Regions from separate parts of the Kitasatospora sp. NPDC058406 genome, predicted to be linked through region 3. Evidence: riboswitches for the same ligand, from Rfam matches in the RefSeq annotation. Region 3 holds a riboswitch; each other region holds the start of a gene.
The links. Region 3 has a riboswitch for S-adenosylmethionine ahead of thrC (threonine synthase). Riboswitches for the same ligand answer to the same signal wherever they lie in the genome.
Positions count from the first base shown of each region.

Region 1: it holds a riboswitch for S-adenosylmethionine, as region 3 does, so the genes downstream of both, ACFWOG_RS00710 (aminotransferase class V-fold PLP-dependent enzyme) here and thrC (threonine synthase) in region 3, are expected to answer to the same signal.
Region 2: it holds a riboswitch for S-adenosylmethionine, as region 3 does, so the genes downstream of both, ACFWOG_RS36640 (AAA family ATPase) here and thrC (threonine synthase) in region 3, are expected to answer to the same signal.

Region 1 covers NZ_JBHXKE010000002.1:39,593-44,963, forward strand. Annotated here, with positions in the region: gene ACFWOG_RS00695 (hypothetical protein) at 293-562, opposite strand; gene ACFWOG_RS00700 (rhomboid family intramembrane serine protease) at 765-1,565, shown strand; gene ACFWOG_RS00705 (Lrp/AsnC ligand binding domain-containing protein) at 1,607-1,888, shown strand; gene ACFWOG_RS00710 (aminotransferase class V-fold PLP-dependent enzyme) at 1,917-3,314, opposite strand; SAM riboswitch class IV at 3,366-3,483, opposite strand; gene trpD (anthranilate phosphoribosyltransferase) at 3,651-4,727, opposite strand; gene ACFWOG_RS00720 (hypothetical protein) at 4,940-5,365, opposite strand.
Region 2 covers NZ_JBHXKE010000308.1:8-5,378, forward strand. Annotated here, with positions in the region: gene ACFWOG_RS36640 (AAA family ATPase) at 61-3,237, opposite strand; SAM riboswitch class IV at 3,497-3,619, opposite strand; gene ACFWOG_RS36645 (helix-turn-helix domain-containing protein) at 4,091-5,371, opposite strand, start outside.
Region 3 covers NZ_JBHXKE010000323.1:266-5,636, forward strand. Annotated here, with positions in the region: gene ACFWOG_RS37200 (ubiquitin-like small modifier protein 1) at 1-88, opposite strand, end outside; gene thrC (threonine synthase) at 168-1,448, opposite strand; SAM riboswitch class I at 1,466-1,600, opposite strand; gene ACFWOG_RS37210 (glucosyl-3-phosphoglycerate synthase) at 1,750-2,757, shown strand; gene ACFWOG_RS37215 (trehalose-6-phosphate synthase) at 2,796-4,265, shown strand; gene otsB (trehalose-phosphatase) at 4,249-5,091, opposite strand; gene ACFWOG_RS37225 (DUF3263 domain-containing protein) at 5,177-5,371, opposite strand, start outside.

The DNA.
Region 1 (5,371 bases), on a different contig from region 3:
GCCGCCGGTTCGTCACCGCCACCGGGCTCCTCACCGCCGGCCACCTCGGCCGCGGCGCCGGAACCGAAGGGAGCGGCCACGGCCGCGTCCGGCGCCTGCGCGTCCACAGCGGGCTGCTGCCCCTGCGGCCCGGCGGGCTCCTTCGCTGCGTCCACCACGTCCTCGGCTCCGATCCTGGTCCAGCGGGCGACGGCCGGCGGCCGCCACCCGCGTCACACCCCGTGCGTTCTCTCTGTATTGTCCCGTGCGGTGGACCGCCACGCCGTGTGCCGTCCACCGCACGGGCGGGGCATCAGCCCTGCTCGCCGACGACCTCGGGCCCGGCGTCCGCCGCACCCGGGCGGGCGACCAGCTCGACCTGGTCCACCGCGTTGCACCAGCGGCATCGCACCGACTCGACGGTCTCGCTGAGGACCTGGGTCTCCTCGACCTTGGAATCGCCGGCCAGGTCGAAGTGGAGGAACTCGGTCACCCGGGCGGTGCGGGTGACGTCGAAACGGGTCAGGTTTCCGCAGAGCGTGCAGCGCCAGCGCGTCTCGGCGGTCAGAGCGGGGACAGTCATCGGGGGTCCTCTCGGGTGGTCCCTGGACGGGCTCAGGCGCTCCCCCCGGAGCCCCGGCGTCGGCGGCGGGAGGCGGGAAGGCCCGCCCCAAGCCTATTGCCTGGGGCAACCTTCGTGACCACCGGTCACGGCGATCACCGCCTTGGGCCACCTGCCGTAACGACGCGGTCCCGCCCGGTCCGCCGGAGGGATGCTTGGCGGCATGGCGATCCCGGTCCTCGACCACGCCGGTGCGCGCGACGGCCGACCGGCCGCCGCCGCTCCGGCCGTCTGCTACGCGCTGATCGCGCTCAACACCGTGGTCTTCCTGTTCGGGCCGGCCGCCGGACTCAATCCGCTGTACGGGCGCGACCAGGCCCGGGTCTGTGCCGAGCAGCGCTACGAACAGCGCTGGGGGGCCGTGCCGGCCGAACTGCTGGCCGGGCATCCGCTCACCGCCGAACAGCTGGCCGAGGCCCCCGACCCGGTGCCCGGCTGCCCGGCCGCGCCGACCCCGGGGAAGCACCCGGCGCTCTCGGTGCTCAGCGCGCTCTTCCTGCACGGCGGCTGGCTGCACCTGCTGGGCAACCTGCTCTTCCTCCACGTCTTCGGCCCGACCGTCGAACGGCGGCTCGGCCGCCCCCGGTTCGTCCTCTTCTACCTGGCGGCCGGGGCGGTGGCCACCTACGGCTTCGCGCTCGCCGAGGCGCACACGGCGGACTCGACCCGGGTGCTGATCGGCGCCTCCGGGGCGATCTCGGCCGTTCTCGGCGCCTACCTCCGCCTGCACCCGCGGGCCCGGGTCACCACGCTCGTCCCGCTACTGCTCTTCCTCCCGCTGCGGTTCCCGGCCTGGCTGGTGCTCGGGCTCTGGTTCGCCCTGCAGTGGTGGTCGGTCCATTCGGCGGGGCCGGGGGTCGCCTACCTGGTGCACGTGATCGGCTTCGCGGCCGGCTTCCTCTACGCCTGCACCCTGGCCGAGCGCCGCCCCCGGGCCGCCCGCCGCCCGCGACCGTCCGGCTGACGCCCGATACGCTGGCGGCACCTCACAAAGGAGCTCGCACCGTGATCACCGCCATCGTCCTGATCAAGACCAGCGTCGACCGCATCCCGGAGATCGCCGAGGCGATCGCCGCCATCGAGGGCGTCAGCGAGGTCTACTCGGTGACCGGCGGGTACGACCTGGTCGCGATGGTGCGGGTGCGGCGGCACGACGACCTCGCCGAGGTGATCCCCGGCCGGCTCAACAAGGTCCCGGGCGTGGCCCACACCGAGACCCAGATCGCCTTCCGCACCTACTCCCAGCACGACCTGGAGGCCGCCTTCGCGATCGGCCTCGACGCCTGACCCCGTCGGGCGCCCGGCCGGCGCTCCGTCAGGCTCCCCGACGGGTGTCCGCGACGCAACGGCCGCCCTCGTTGCGGTAGTTCCAGGCCGCCCCGTCCGTGACCAGGTCGCGGACGGCGGTCAGGAACCGGTCGATGTGCTCGTCCGGGGTGCCCGCGCCGAAGCTCACGCGGATCGCGTTCAGGCTGCGCTCGCCCGGCAGCGAGGGCTCGGGCGCACCGCACTCGGACGGCGCGACGTCCTCGTCGCCGAGCAGGGTGCGGAGCAGCGGGTGCGCACAGAACAGGCCGTCGCGCACGCCGATGCCGTACTCGGCGGAGAGCGCGGCCGAGAAGTGCGAGCTGTTCCAGTCCTGGACGACGAAGGAGAGCACGCCCACCCGGGCCGACTCCGGGCCGAACAGGTTGAGCACCTTGACCTGCGGGATCTCCGCCAGTCCGGCCTTCAGCCGCTCGACCAGCACGCGCTCGCGGGCCTCCAGCGCGTCGAAGCCGGCCTCGGTGAGGGCCCGGCAGGCGGAGGCGATCGCGTACGCGCCGATCACGTTCGGGGAGCCGGCCTCGTGCCGGGCCGGGCCGGTGTGCCACTGCACGGCGACCGAGCCGTCCTCCTCGCGGGCCACCGTCCGGGTGGCGCCGCCGCCGGCCAGGTACGGCTCGGCCGCGTCCAGCCAGTCGGAGCGGCCGGCCAGCACACCGGCACCGAACGGCGCGTACAGCTTGTGCCCGGAGAAGGCGATCCAGTCCACGTCCAGCTCGCGCACCGAGACGCGGTGGTGCGGGGCCAGCTGTGCGGCGTCCAGCACCACCCGGGCGCCGTGGCGGTGGGCGGTCCGGGTCAGCTCGGCGACCGGCCACAGCTCGCCGGTGACGTTCGAGGCGCCGGTGACACAGAGCAGCTTGGGGCCCTCGGGCGACTCGGCCAGCGCGGCGTCGAAGGCGGCGACCGCCTCGGCGTGCGAGCGCGGGGCGCGCAGGTAGGTGACGGCCAGGCCGGCGTGCGCCCAGGGCAGCAGCGAGGCGTGGTGCTCGGTCTCGAACGCGAACACCCGGGTGCCGGCCGGGACGGCGGCGGCCAGCAGGTTCAGCGAGTCGGTGGTGGCGCGGGTGAAGACCACCTGGTCGCCCTCGCGCAGGTCCAGGAACTCGGTGACGGTGCGGCGGCTCTGCTCGAACAGGTCGGTGGAGAGCTGCGAGAGGTACCCGGCGCCGCGGTGCACGCTGCCGTAGTACGGGGCGTAGGCGGCGACGTCGTCCCAGACCCGCTGGAGCGCCGGGGAGCTGGCGGCGTAGTCGAGCGCCGCGTAGCCGACCTTCTCACCGGTGGCGAGCGGGACCTGGACGTCGTGGCCGAGGACGGCGAGGAGCGGCTGCGCGGCGTCGGTCTGGTCGAGGACGGCGGCCGGGAACTGGGAGGAAAGGGACATGGGGATGCACTCCTTCTACGGGCCTGGACCCCGGGAGTACACCTCGTCCGGCGTCCGCGCTTGTCACGCGGACGGATTGCCGCATGACCCGGTCCTCACCCAGGGCACCCCGCCACGGACGGAGGGTTGCCGGACAGCCAGCTGGGGCTTGATGCTGTCACTCATGACCTGGCGAAGACTCTAGGTCGCGTCCGTCCCGTGGTCAAACACGGGTCCACATCCCGGACGGCCGTCCGGGCAGCGGTCGGCGGACCGGGCTGCGGCCCGGCCGGCCCGGGTCGCGGCCGGGAACGCGAAAGGCCGGCGGGAGACGCCCCGCCGGCCCCTGTCGCCGCATCAGACCCGCGCGGTGGCCTCCGACCAGTGCTTCAGCAGGTCCCGGGCGGCGCCCGAGTCGATCGCCGCCGCGGTCCGCTCCATACCGGCCGCCAGCTGCTCCGACAGCGGCGCGTCGGTCAGGTCGAGTGCCACCAGTGCCGCCGCCGAGTTCAGCACGACGGCGTCCCGGACCGGCCCGTGCTCCCCGGCCAGGAGCCGGCGCGCGACGTCCGCGTTGTACGCCGGGTCCGCCCCGCGCAGCGCCTCGATGCCGACCGGCTCGATCCCGACGTCGCGCGGGTCGAGGACGGTCTCGGTCACGGCGCCGTCGCGGACGATCCAGACCCGCGAGGTGGTGGTGATGGTCAGCTCGTCGAGGCCGTCGTCGCCGCGGAAGACCAGTGCGGTGGAGCCGCGCCGCGCCAGCACGCCGGCGATCAGCTCAGCGAGCCGGGTGTCGAAGCAGCCGATCGCGTGCGCGGTCACCCGCGCCGGGTTGGTGAGCGGCCCGAGGATGTTGAACGCGGTGGGCACCCCGAGGTCGCGGCGGGCCGGGGCGGCGTGCCGCATCGACGGGTGGAAGGTGGCCGCGAAGCAGAACGTCAGCCCGACCTCCTCGGCCACCTCGGCGACCCGGCTCGGCGCCAGGTCCAGCCGGATCCCGAGCTTCTCCAGCACGTCCGAGGACCCGCTCGACGAGGAGGCGGCCCGGTTGCCGTGCTTGACCACCTTGGCGCCCGCCGCCGCCGCGACGATCGCCGACATGGTGGAGATGTTGACGGTCTTCGCCCGGTCGCCGCCGGTACCGACGATGTCCACCGCCGGGCCGGGGACGGACAGCGGCTCGGCGTGCGCGTACATCGAGTCGACCAGTCCGGAGATCTCGTCGACCGTCTCGCCCTTGGCCCGCAGCGCCACCATGAACCCGGCGACCTGGACCGGGGACGCCTCGCCGCTCATGATCCGGTCCATCGCCCAGGCGGTGGCCGAGCGGTCGAGGTCCTCCCCGCGCAGCAGCACCGTCAGGATGTCCGGCCAGGTGCGGACCACCTGCGCGGGGTCGCTACCGCCGTTCGCAGGGTGCGCGTTCACCATGGCTGACTCCAGCTCTCGCTCCCCGGTGTACGGGGATGGACCGTAGGGACGGAGTCAGCCTATCGAGCGGCGGGGCACCGGGGCTCCGCCGTTCACCCTTCTTCTCCCGTAGTGAGACGCGAGGCCCCGGACTCCCCGTCCGGAACGCCCCTCCCGGGAGGCACGGCCCGGCCGCCCCCGGTCCCGGGGGGCCTGCGACCTCCGCGCGCCCGCTAGCGGGCGGCCGGCGTCCGCTTGGCCAGCCGCGCCCGGAGCAGCGTGCCCGCGGCCCCGGCCAGCGCCACCGGGTCCACCGGCTGGGAGATCGCCGCGTCGGCCCGGCTCCAGGCGGCGAGCCAGGAGTCCTGCGGCCGGCCGATCAGCACCAGCAGCGGCGGGCACCCGTAGATCTCGTCCTTCAGCTGCCGGGCGAGTCCGAGCCCGCCGGCCGGAACCGCCTCCCCGTCCAGCACACAGAGGTCCACGCCGCCCTTCTCCAGCGCCTTGAGCACCGCGGGGGTGGTCGCGCACTCCAGGTAGGACAGCTCCGGCAGATCCTCGGCCACCCGGCTGCCGAGTGCCGTGCGCACCTGCTCGCGGGTGGTGCGGTCGTGGCTGTAGACGAGAACGGTCAGCGTCTCGTCTGTCGTGTACGCCATGGGCCC
Region 2 (5,371 bases), on a different contig from region 3:
TCCGGTACGCGGCCCGGCCGCGGGGCGGCCCACCGCCGGCGGTCGCCGGGAGCGCGGGCCTCAGCCGGCGACGAGGTCGGCCGGGCGGTTGCGCGCTCCGAGTGCGCGCACGGGTCCCTCCTCGGGGCCGCCGGCGCCCGTACCCGGACCGACCAGCTTGGCGAGGTCGACCCGGCGACGGACCCCGAGCTTGCGGTAGACCCGGGTGAGGTGCTGCTCGACGGTGGAGACGGTGATGTAGAGCTTGCGGGCGATGTCCCGGTTGGAGAGCCCGCGGGCCGCCAGTTCGGCGACCCGCCGCTCGGCCTCGGAGAGCCCGCCGGCGGCCGGTTCGCCCACCGGATCCGCGGCCGGGCGCTCGGCGGGCACGACGGCCAGCGGCGGGTTGCGCCGGAGCCGGCGGTCGGTCTGCCGGGCGCGGCCGGGGTCCCCGTCGTTCCGGTGGGCCTCGCTCAGCTCGGAGAGGGTGGCGGAGAGGTCGGCCTCGGCGCCGGCCTCCTCCAGCAGGGCGACGGAGCGCTCCAGCAGCTCGGTCCGCTCGGACCGCTCCCCCGCCGCCGCGCGGATCCGCAGGGCCAGACCGCGGACCCGCGGGTGTCCGGCCGGGCCGAGTCGCGCGAGCTGCTGGTCGGCCAGGGCCGCCGCGGTGGGGCGGTGGCCGAGAGCGAGGTACGCCCGGGCCGCACCGAGCCGCCAGGGCGCGATCGCGGGCAGGTGGTCCAGGCCCCACCGGGCCATCGCGTCACCGCAGGCGCGGTAGTCGGCGAGCGCCTCCTCGGCCCGCCCGAGGGCCAGCCGGTGGCCGGCGAGCGCGAACCGGTGGTGCAGCCCCGCGGGGGTGCGGGCCATCCCCTCGGGGGTGGGCAGCTCCAGGAAGTGGGCGGCGTCCTGGTGCAGGCCCGCCGCCGTACGGGCGGCGGCCATGGTGGCCAGGGGAAGCCCGGCCGCCACCCCCCAGGCCTCCGGCCGGACGTGGGCGAAGGCCGCCCGGCCGGCCTCGTCGGCGGCCCGCAGGTCGCCCTGGCGCAACGCCGCCTCGGCCCGCAACGCGGCCAGCAGGGCGTGCCAGTTGGCGCCGCAGCGGGCCCCGGCCCGCTCGGCGAGCGGACCGCACCAGTGCGCGGCCCGGTCGGCCCGGTCGGCGTAGAGCAGGACGGTCAGCGCGGCGGTCAGCGACTCGGTGCGGACACCGCCGAGCCGCCCGGCGCGCAGGATCAGTTCGGCCTGGACGACCGCCGTCTCCGGTGCGACCGTGCCGGCCAGCAGGGCGGCGAGCAGGCGCATGCCGTCGCCCCGGTGGTCGGCCGTCGTCGGCCGGCCCGGCTGCGGGCGGGCCGGGTTGGGCAGCAGACCCGGGTACCAGTACGCGAGCCAGTGGCGCAGGGCCTCGGCGGGGGCGGCGTTGCCGGGCTCGGCCTCGAACCGGGCGAGGGCGGCGACCCCCTGCTCGGTGCGCCCGTGCCAGAAGTGGTGGCGGACGACCTTCAGCTCGTGCCGCCGCGCGGCGGCCGCGTCGGTCACCGTGCCGGGCAGGGTGGGCACGCACTCGACGGCCGCCGTCCCGAAGGAACCGAGCACGCCGACGACGGGGCCGTGGCCCGCCTCGGGCCCGAACCCTCCGGTGCTGTGGAGCCCGTCGGCCCGGCCCGCCACCCCACGGATCGGCCCGCCCGTCGGCCCACCGGACGGGTGGCCGTGCGGGTGGCCGTGCGGGTCACGGTGCAGGTCAGCACGCAGGTCACCGCGCAGGTGACCGGAGAGGCTGCCGGACAGGTCGCCGGAGAGCCAGCCGGACAGGCCGCCCTCCGTCCCCCCGACGGGGCCGGCGTCGTCCGCGGTCCACGCCCCGCCGAAGCCGGCGGCGCTCCCGAGGGTGCTCGCGGGCACGCTTCCGACGGCGCTCGGCGTCGCACCGAAGCCCCCGGTGCTCCCGGCACCACCGACTCCACCGACCGGGCCGGCACCGCCGGTCCCGTCCAGGCCCGGCGGCCAGCCGTAGGTGCCCGCGCCGGTGCCCGCGCCGCCCCCCGTGCCCGCACCCGGTCCGGGCACCTCGCCGGAGGCACTGCCGGCAGCCGACAGCGAACTGCGCAGGTGCCCCTCCGCCACCCGTGCGTGCCCGTGCACGGTCGCGTCGGCCGCTCCGGCCGCGCGCAGCAGCCGGCCGGCCCGCTGGTGCAGGGCCGCCAGCTCGACCGGCCGCATCGCGGCCAGCAGGTCCCCGGCGGCGGTCGGATGGCGGAACCCGCCGTCCCGGAAGAGACCGGCCGCGTGCAGCAGGTAGAGCGCCCTGGGCAGCGAGTCCGGGGCCAGCAGGAGGAGTTCGGCGAGCAGGTCCGGGGTCGCGGACGCGCCGAGCACGGCGACGCCCCGAGCGTAGTGCAGCGCCAGCGGGTCGATCCGGTGCAGGCAGTGCATCAGCCCGCGCCGGTAGCCCTCGCCGACGACCAGCTCGTCCGGGACGCCGGCGGTCTCCTGGTCGCCGATCAGGCTGTGCACGAGCAGCGGGTTGCCGCCCGTCAGGGCGTGCGCCTCGACGGCCAGTCGGGCGGACGCCGCGCCGAGCCGGGCCCGGAGGAGTTCGGCGACCAGGTCGGCGGAGAGCAGGTCGAGGCGGATGTGCTGGTGGTGCGGCTGGCGGGCGAGTTCGACCTCGAAGAAGGGGTTGGACGGGGTCATGGTCTCGCGCGAGCTGAGCACCGTGAGCACACCCGCGCTGCGGGTACGGCGGACCAGGTAGAGCAGGAACTCCAGCGACTGCGGGTCGGCGTCCTGCCGGTCGTCGACGGCGATCAGGACGGGGGCGCGCTCGGCCAGCCGGCGGACCAACCGGAACAGGCCCTCCAGGGTGCGCTGGGTGAGCTGCCCCTGCGGGCCGTCCGGCAGGACCGGGCGGGCCCCCTCGGCGGCGCCCTGGGCGAGCAGCGACTCCGCCGCGGCGGCCTCCTCCGGTTCGAGGTCGGCGCCCTGGAGCAGCTGCCGGGCCAGCCCCAGCGGGAACTCCCGCTCCAGTGGCGAGCCGGTGCCGACGAGGACGTGCGCGCCGCGCTCGGCCGCGGTGTCGGTGAAGGCGTAGAGCAGGTCGCTGCGGCCGCTGCCGACCGACCCGTGCAGGACGATCACGCTTCCGGCGCCGGCCGCGCAGCGGTCGAACGCGTCGCGCAGTCTCCGGTACTCGGGCTCCCGGCCGACCGGGAGGGATCTCGACGGGTCTCGGGGCGCGGGGAAGGTGGGCATCCGTTCTCCTGGAGCAATGCGCACGGGAGGTCGGGCCGCTGGGCGCTCCTCCTCGCACGGGGTCGTGGGCGAGGGAATCGGACGGACCGACCGAGGCGGGCAGCACTGCCCGGCCGGCCGACCGGCGTCAGCGACAGAGGGAGCTGGCGCGCCGGAGCAGGTCGACGTCGAGCCTGGCCACCAGCCTGAGGCCCGCGGCGTTGCGTCCGCCCGCCCGCTGTTCCACGACCTTCTCCGTCCCCCGAGCCCAACCGGGCCATGACTGCGCTTGTGACGACGCGTCATCGGAACGCCACGTCACCCGGCTTATCCCCGGGGCACCCCACCGCAGTGTGGGGGTTGCCAGTCAGCCGGCCGGGGCCCGTGGCTGACATTCTTCGCCGGTCCGAGTCTAGGAAGGCGCCGCCGATCCCGTCAATTGCGGGAACCGCCCTCGGCGTCCACGAATCCGCCGGTCCGGACGTCGGCCGCACCGCCGCGAAACGGGGCGCAATCCGGCCGCAACACCGCTGCCACAGTGGGTCGGTGGGCGGACGGCGAGGTCCGGACCGGCGGGTTCCGCTCTGACGGTCCGTCGGTTGCCCGGGGGCCGTTCCGGGGCCCGGCCGACCGTGCGCGAAGGGCACCGGCGGCCTCACCCGGCGGGCCCGGGGGCCCGGGTGAGGCCCCTGTCGCCGGCAGGCGAGGCGGCCCGGTCGCCGCTCGGGTACGACCGGACACACGATCGGCACGATCACCCGGCCCCGCAAGGATCCCGCCACGGCCCCGCCGGTCCCGCTCCGGCGCGCGCCCTCGCCCGCCGTCCCACCCGCCGTCCCACCCGCACCGTCCCGTGCCGGCGTGCCCTCGACCCCTACCCCGCCAGCCCGTGCGCCGTCAGCCGCTCGCGCAGCCCGGCCAGTTCGTGCCGCACCAGCGCCGGCAGCCCCGCCCCGCCGGCGTCCGCCGCGAACACCGGGCCCAGCAGCTCCGCCGCCGCCCGGGGGTCGCGCGCCACCAGCAGGCAGTCCGCCACCCGGACGGTGAACAGCAACCGGGCGGAGGGCAGTTGGTCGGGCGCGAGGAGGGCGAGCGCCGTCTCGGCGGCGTCCACGGCCCGGCGCGCCAGCCGGAGGTCCCCGGCGGCGGCGGCCGCGTCGCGCAGTGCCGCGGCGGCGCCCGCCTCCACCCGCAGCCGCATCGAGGCGATGGAGAGCCAGGCCGCGTCCGTCTCGTCGTGGGCCCCGATGTGGTCGAGGTGGAGCCGCGCGCGGGCGAGGTGCCGGACGGTGGCGCGGACGTCGCCCGCCAGCGCGTAGGCGCGGGCCTGGCCGATCTGGCTCATCGCCCCCGCCCAGTGCCGGCCCGGCGCCGCCCGGGCCATCTCGCGGGCGTACCCGAGCGCGGCGGCGGGGTCGCCGTCGAGGCGGGCGAGGGCACTCATGTCGCTGAGCGCGGCGACCTGGGTGGCGGGGTCCCCGGCGAGTTCGGACCAGCTGAGGGCGCGGTCGAAGCAGGCCATCGCGGTGGCGTTGCGGCCGTCCTGCATGCGCAGGGCGCCGGCCGCGTGGGCGTACTCGGCGGCGAGCCGGGCGAGCGGGCGCCGGGTCAGGCCCGCCGGGTGGGCGGCGAGGCGCCGGAGGATGACCCGGAGGGTCTCCTCGACGGCGGCGGTGCCGGGGCCGGTGGGGGCCTCGCCGGCGCGGAGGTGGGCGGCGAGCAGGCCGGTGAGGGCGTGAACGGTGTCGGGGTCGAGGGGCGGGGCGGTCTCGGGGTCGGCGGCGCGGAAGGCGGCGTGCAGGGCGGCGAGGTCGGTGGCTTCGGGGACGGCGCAGCCGTCGGCGTCGTGCAGCGGACAGAGCAGTCCGTAGTCGGGGAGGCGCTCGGGCGGCCGGGCGGTGAGCGAGGGCGGGAGGGCGGGGCCGACGAGGGAGACGGGCGGGCCGGGGAGCGGGGGACGGGCCCAGTCGGCCGGCAGCCCGGCGCCGTCCTCCGGTTCGCCGTCCTCGGCCCGTCGGCAGGCGGTGCGCAGTTCGCCGCCGGCGGCGAGGAGGTCGTCGAGGCGGTCGGCGAGGCGCGGGCTGGTGCGGCGGGTGCCGTGTTCGAGCTTGCTGACGGCGGTGTGGTCGTAGCCGATCTCGGCGCCCAGCTGGGC
Region 3 (5,371 bases):
CACCCAGGGTGGCGCCCTCGGCGGACACCTCGCTGGCACCACCGGTGTAGGTGCGCAGGATGGTCGGGATGCGGACGTTGGCGCTCATGGGGGTCTTCTCCTCGTTGCGGGGCGGGGGTGTACCGGGGAAGGACGGCGAGGGCCGGTGCCGGACGGGTCCGGGCCGGTCAGGCGGACGCCAGGCCGGCGTCGCGGAACGACGCCAGCGTCGGCCGGATCACAGCGGTCATGCCGGCCTCCGAGACGGCGTCCAGCGTCTTGAGGCCGTCTCCGGTGTTGATCGCGACGGTCTCCTTCGACGGGTCCAGCTGTCCCGTCTCGACCAGCTTCTTCAGCACGCCGACGGTCACCCCGCCCGCGGTCTCGGCGAAGACGCCCTCGGTCCGGGCCAGCAGCCGGATCGCCGCCACGACCTCCTCGTCCGTCACGTCCTCCACCGCGCCACCGGTACGCCGGGCGATGTCGAGCACGTACGGGCCGTCGGCCGGGTTGCCGATCGCCAGCGACTTGGCGATGGTGTCCGGCTTGACCGGCCGGATCACGTCGTGGCCGGCCTTGAACGCCGCCGACACCGGCGAGCAGCCCGCCGCCTGGGCGCCGAAGACCCGGTACGGCCGGTCCTCGACCAGGCCGAGCCTGATCAGCTCCTGCAGCCCCTTGTCGATCTTGGTCAGCTGCGACCCCGAGGCGATCGGGATCACGATCTGCTCCGGCAGCCGCCAGCCCAGCTGCTCGCAGATCTCGTACGCCAGCGTCTTGGAGCCCTCGCCGTAGTACGGCCGCAGGTTGACGTTGACGAAGCCCCAGCCCTCGCCGGCCGGGTCACCGATCAGCTCCGAGCAGAAGCGGTTCACGTCGTCGTAGTTGCCCTCGATGCCGACCAGCTCGCCGCCGTACACCCCGGCCATCACGACCTTGCCCTGCTCTAGGTCGTGCGGGATGAACACGCAGGACTTGAAGCCGGCCCGGGCCGCGGCCGCGCCCACCGCACCGGCCAGGTTGCCGGTCGACGAGCAGGACAGCGTGGTGTAGCCGAAGGCCCGCGCGGCCTCGATGGCACAGGCCACCACGCGGTCCTTGAAGGAGTGGGTCGGGTTGCCCGAGTCGTCCTTGATGTGCAGCTGGGCGGTGAACCCGAGCTCGCGGCCCAGGTTGTCGGCCTTCACCAGCGGGGTCCACCCCGGGTTCAGGTTCGGCTTGGAGGCGACGTCGGCCGGCACCGGCAGCAGCGGAGCGTACCGCCAGATCGACGCCGGACCGGCCTCGATGCGCTTGCGCAGTTCCTCCGCGCCCTCGCTGCCGAACTCGTAGGCGATCTCCAGCGGGCCGAAACACTCCACGCAGGCGAAGCTGGGGCCGAGCGGGAACCGGGTGCCGCACTCGCGACAGGACAGCGCGGCGGCGGGGCCGAGGTCAACGGTGACGGGTGCGGCGGTGTCGATAGCCATGATGGCGGAGGCCTCTCTCCTCATCTTCCCCGTGACGCGGGCGCGCCACAGGCCGGAATTGGCACCTGTCCCGCCGGCGCTGTTGACAACAGCCGCGCGAGAAGGTTGCCGGGACGTCAACGGGCCGTTCCCTCAGTCCCTCTGGATGAGCTCTGTGAAGTTGTGGTCATGCTCAGCGGAGACCCCGGCGTGCGAAGGTGCGACCGCTGTACGAAGACTGTATCCGAAGGCGTCAACCCCGAACGGGATCGTCCGCCACGCGAGATGACCCGTCCCATCCCACCTCGCCGAGGAGAGAACAGTGCCCGCCGAACCGATCCCCGCGCTCCTCCCCGAGACGGCGTCCTGGCTGCGCCGACGCTCGTGGAGCGCGGCCGACCGCCCGGTGGACGTCCTGCTGGCGGCCAAGCGCGCACTGGGCCCGGCCGGCACGGTCAGCGTCGTCCTCCCCGCCCTGGACGAGGAGGCCACGGTCGGCGACATCGTCCGCACCATCCGCCGCGAGCTGGTGGAACGGCTGCCGCTGGTCGACGAACTGGTCGTGGTCGACTCCGGCTCGGCCGACGCCACCGCCGCGGTCGCCGCCGAGGCCGGTGCCACCGTCGTCCACCGCGACACGATCCTCCCGCGGCTGCCCGCCGCCCCCGGCAAGGGCGAGGTGCTCTGGCGATCGCTGCTGGTCACCCGCGGTGAGATCGTCTGCTTCGTCGACGCCGACCTGCGCGCGTTCGATCCCGCCCTGGTCTCCGGCATCGTCGGCCCGCTGCTCACCGACCCGGACATCCACCTGGTCAAGGCCATGTACGACCGCCCGCTGGAGACCGACGGGGCGGTCGTCCCGGCCGGCGGCGGCCGGGTCACCGAACTGGTCGCCCGCCCCCTGCTCAACCTGCACTGGCCGGAACTCGCCGGTTTCGTCCAGCCGCTCGGCGGCGAGTACGCGGCCCGCCGTTCCCTGCTCGAACGCCTGCCCTTCCCGACCGGCTACGGCGTCGAACTCGGCCTGCTCGTCGACGCCCTGGAGACGGCCGGGCTGGACGCGCTCGCCCAGGTGGACGTCGGCGTCCGCCACCACCGGCACCAGGACGGCCAGGCGCTCGGCCGGATGGCCGCCACCATCTACCGCACCGCCCTGGAGCGGCTCGACCGCACCCACCGGCTCAAGGCCGCCGCCGACCTGGTCCACCCGCTGCTCACCCAGTTCACCCGCGACCCGGAGACCCGCGCCTTCACGGCCCACACCCACCCGGTCACCGCCACCGAGCGCCCGCCGATGCACACCGTCCCCGAATACGCCACCCGGCGCTGAGGGGTTTGCGACCCGGGACCCCCGGCAACCAACCAACCATGGGCGATCTCACGACCGAACGTTCGAATTCGACCGGCACTGCCCCCGTCCTGGTGGCGTCCAACCGGGGACCGGTGTCCTTCGGCACCGCGGACGACGGCACGCTGACCCTCCGCAGAGGCGGCGGCGGCCTGGTCTCAGGGCTCTCCGCCATCGACGACCCGGACGCCGTCTGGGTCTGCGCCGCCCTCTCCGACGCCGACCGCAGGGCCTCCCGGGAGGCCCCCGACGGACGCCTCGACCGGGCCGGCCACGACGTCGGCGGGCAGGCCGTCCGGATGCTGGACATAGACCCGGAGACCTTCGCCCGGGCCTACAACGGCGTCGCCAACTCGACGCTCTGGTTCATCCACCACCTGCTGTACGACACCCCGACCGCGCCCGCCTTCGACGCCGACTTCCGCACCGAGTGGCAGGCCTACACCGCGTACAACGCCGCCTTCGCCGGGGCCCTCGCCGCCGAGGCCGCACCCGGCGCCGCCGTCCTGGTCCAGGACTACCACCTCTCGCTGACCCCGGCGCTGCTCCGCGCCGCCCGCCCCGACCTGCGGATCGGCCACTTCTCGCACACCCCCTGGGCCCCGCCCGAGTACTTCCGGCTGCTGCCCGACGACATCGCCGAGACCGTCCTGACCGGCATCCTCGGCGCCGACCGGGCCGGGTTCCTCACCCGGCGCTGGGCGCTCGCGTTCGCCGACTGCTGCGAAGCCGTCCTCGGCGCCGCCGTCGACCGCGACGCCCTCACCGTCACCCACGAGGGCCGCACCACCCACCTCGGCGTGCACGGTCTCGGCGCCGACGCCGGCTTCCTGCGCGAGCGCGCCCACCGCCCGGACGTCGACGACCGCCTCGCCACCCTGCGCGCCGCCGTCGGCGACCGCCGGACCGTCGTCCGGGTCGACCGCACCGAGCTGAGCAAGAACATCGTCCGCGGCTTCCAGGCGTACCGGCACCTGCTGCGCACCCGTCCCGAGTGGCGCGACCGGGTGGTCCACATCGCCTTCGCCTACCCGTCCCGCACCGACCTCGCCGAGTACCGCGCCTACACGGCCCGGGTGCAGGCGCTGGCCGAGGAGATCAACGAGGAGTTCGCCACCCCCGGCTGGCAGCCGGTGATCCTGCACGTCGACGACGACTTCCCGCGCTCGCTGGCCGCGTACCGGATGGCCGACGTCGCCCTGGTCAACCCGATCCGGGACGGCATGAACCTGGTCGCCAAGGAGGTCCCGGTGGTCTCCGACGACGGCTGCGCCCTCGTCCTGTCCCGCGAGGCCGGTGCCCACGCCGAGCTCGGCGAGGACGCGCTCACCGTCAACCCGTACGACGTCGTCGCCACCGCCGAGGCCCTGCACGCCGGGCTCACCATGCCGGCCGGCGAGCGCGCCGACCGCACCAAGCGGCTCGTGGCCGCCGCGACCGCGCTCCCGCCCCAGCAGTGGTTCCTCGACCAGCTCAACGCCCTGCGCTGAGCTCCTCCCCCAGTGCCGCCAGCAGTTCCACCACGCCGGCCGGGCCCGGGACCACCAGGTCCGCCCGGTCGGCGAGTTCCCGCACCGGCGCGTCCCCCACCGCGCCGCTGCAGACCGTCACGCCGGCCAGGCCCTCCCCGCGCAGCTTCTCCACGGCCGCGAAGGCCGCGACGTCCCCCAGGTCGTCCCCCGCGTACAGCACGGACCGGGCGCCGCGCTCGCGCAGGAAGCCCTCCAGTGCCGCCCCCTTGTCCACCCCCGGCGGTCGCAGCTCAAGGACCAGCCGACCGGGCTCCACCACCAGGCCGTGCTCGGCCGCCAGTGCGCCGACCGGTTCCACCAGCCGCTCGAACGCGACGGCGGGCTCGGCCGTCCGCCGGGTGTGCACGGCCAGCGACCGGCCCTTGTCCTCCACCCACGTCCCGTCCGGCGCCCCGGCCGCCGCCAGGACGTCCGGCAGCGCCGCCCGGACCGCGGCCACCCCGGGGTGCACCGGCGGCGCGGTCAGCTCACCGGCCTCCCAGCGCTCCGCGCCGTAGTGCCCGAGCACCACCACCCCGCCGACCTCGGCGAAGCCCCCGTACTCCACCGCCAGCCCGGCCGGGCGCCCGGTCACCACCACGACCGCCCCGACGTGCGGCACCAGGCCGCGCAGGGCGTCCGCCGCGCCCGGGTGCGCCCGGGCACGGCTCGGGTCGGACACGATCGGTGCCAGCGTGCCGTCGAAGTCCAGGGCGACCACCGCCGCCCGCGGCTCTTCGAGCAACGCCGCCAGGCCCGCCCGTCCGTCGTCCGTCAGCGGTCGCGCAATCTCAGCAAGGCCCATGACAGGGACCGTACCCGGGCCGGACGGGGGTCATCCGTCGACGCGGCGGTCGGGCTCCCGGGTCGGGCGCCGGGGCGGCGCCCGCCTACCGTGCCGCGCGCCGGGCGTCCCGGACCCGCCGGAGCCGGTTCACCAGCACCGGCGCGTGCGCCAGTGCCTCCGGTCGGTCGAGCAACGCGTTCAGCAGCTGGTAGTACCGGGTGCTGGAGAGTCCCAGCTCCTCCCGGACGGCCCGTTCCTTGGCGCCGGCCGTCCGCCACGACCGGCCCTCCAGCTCCAG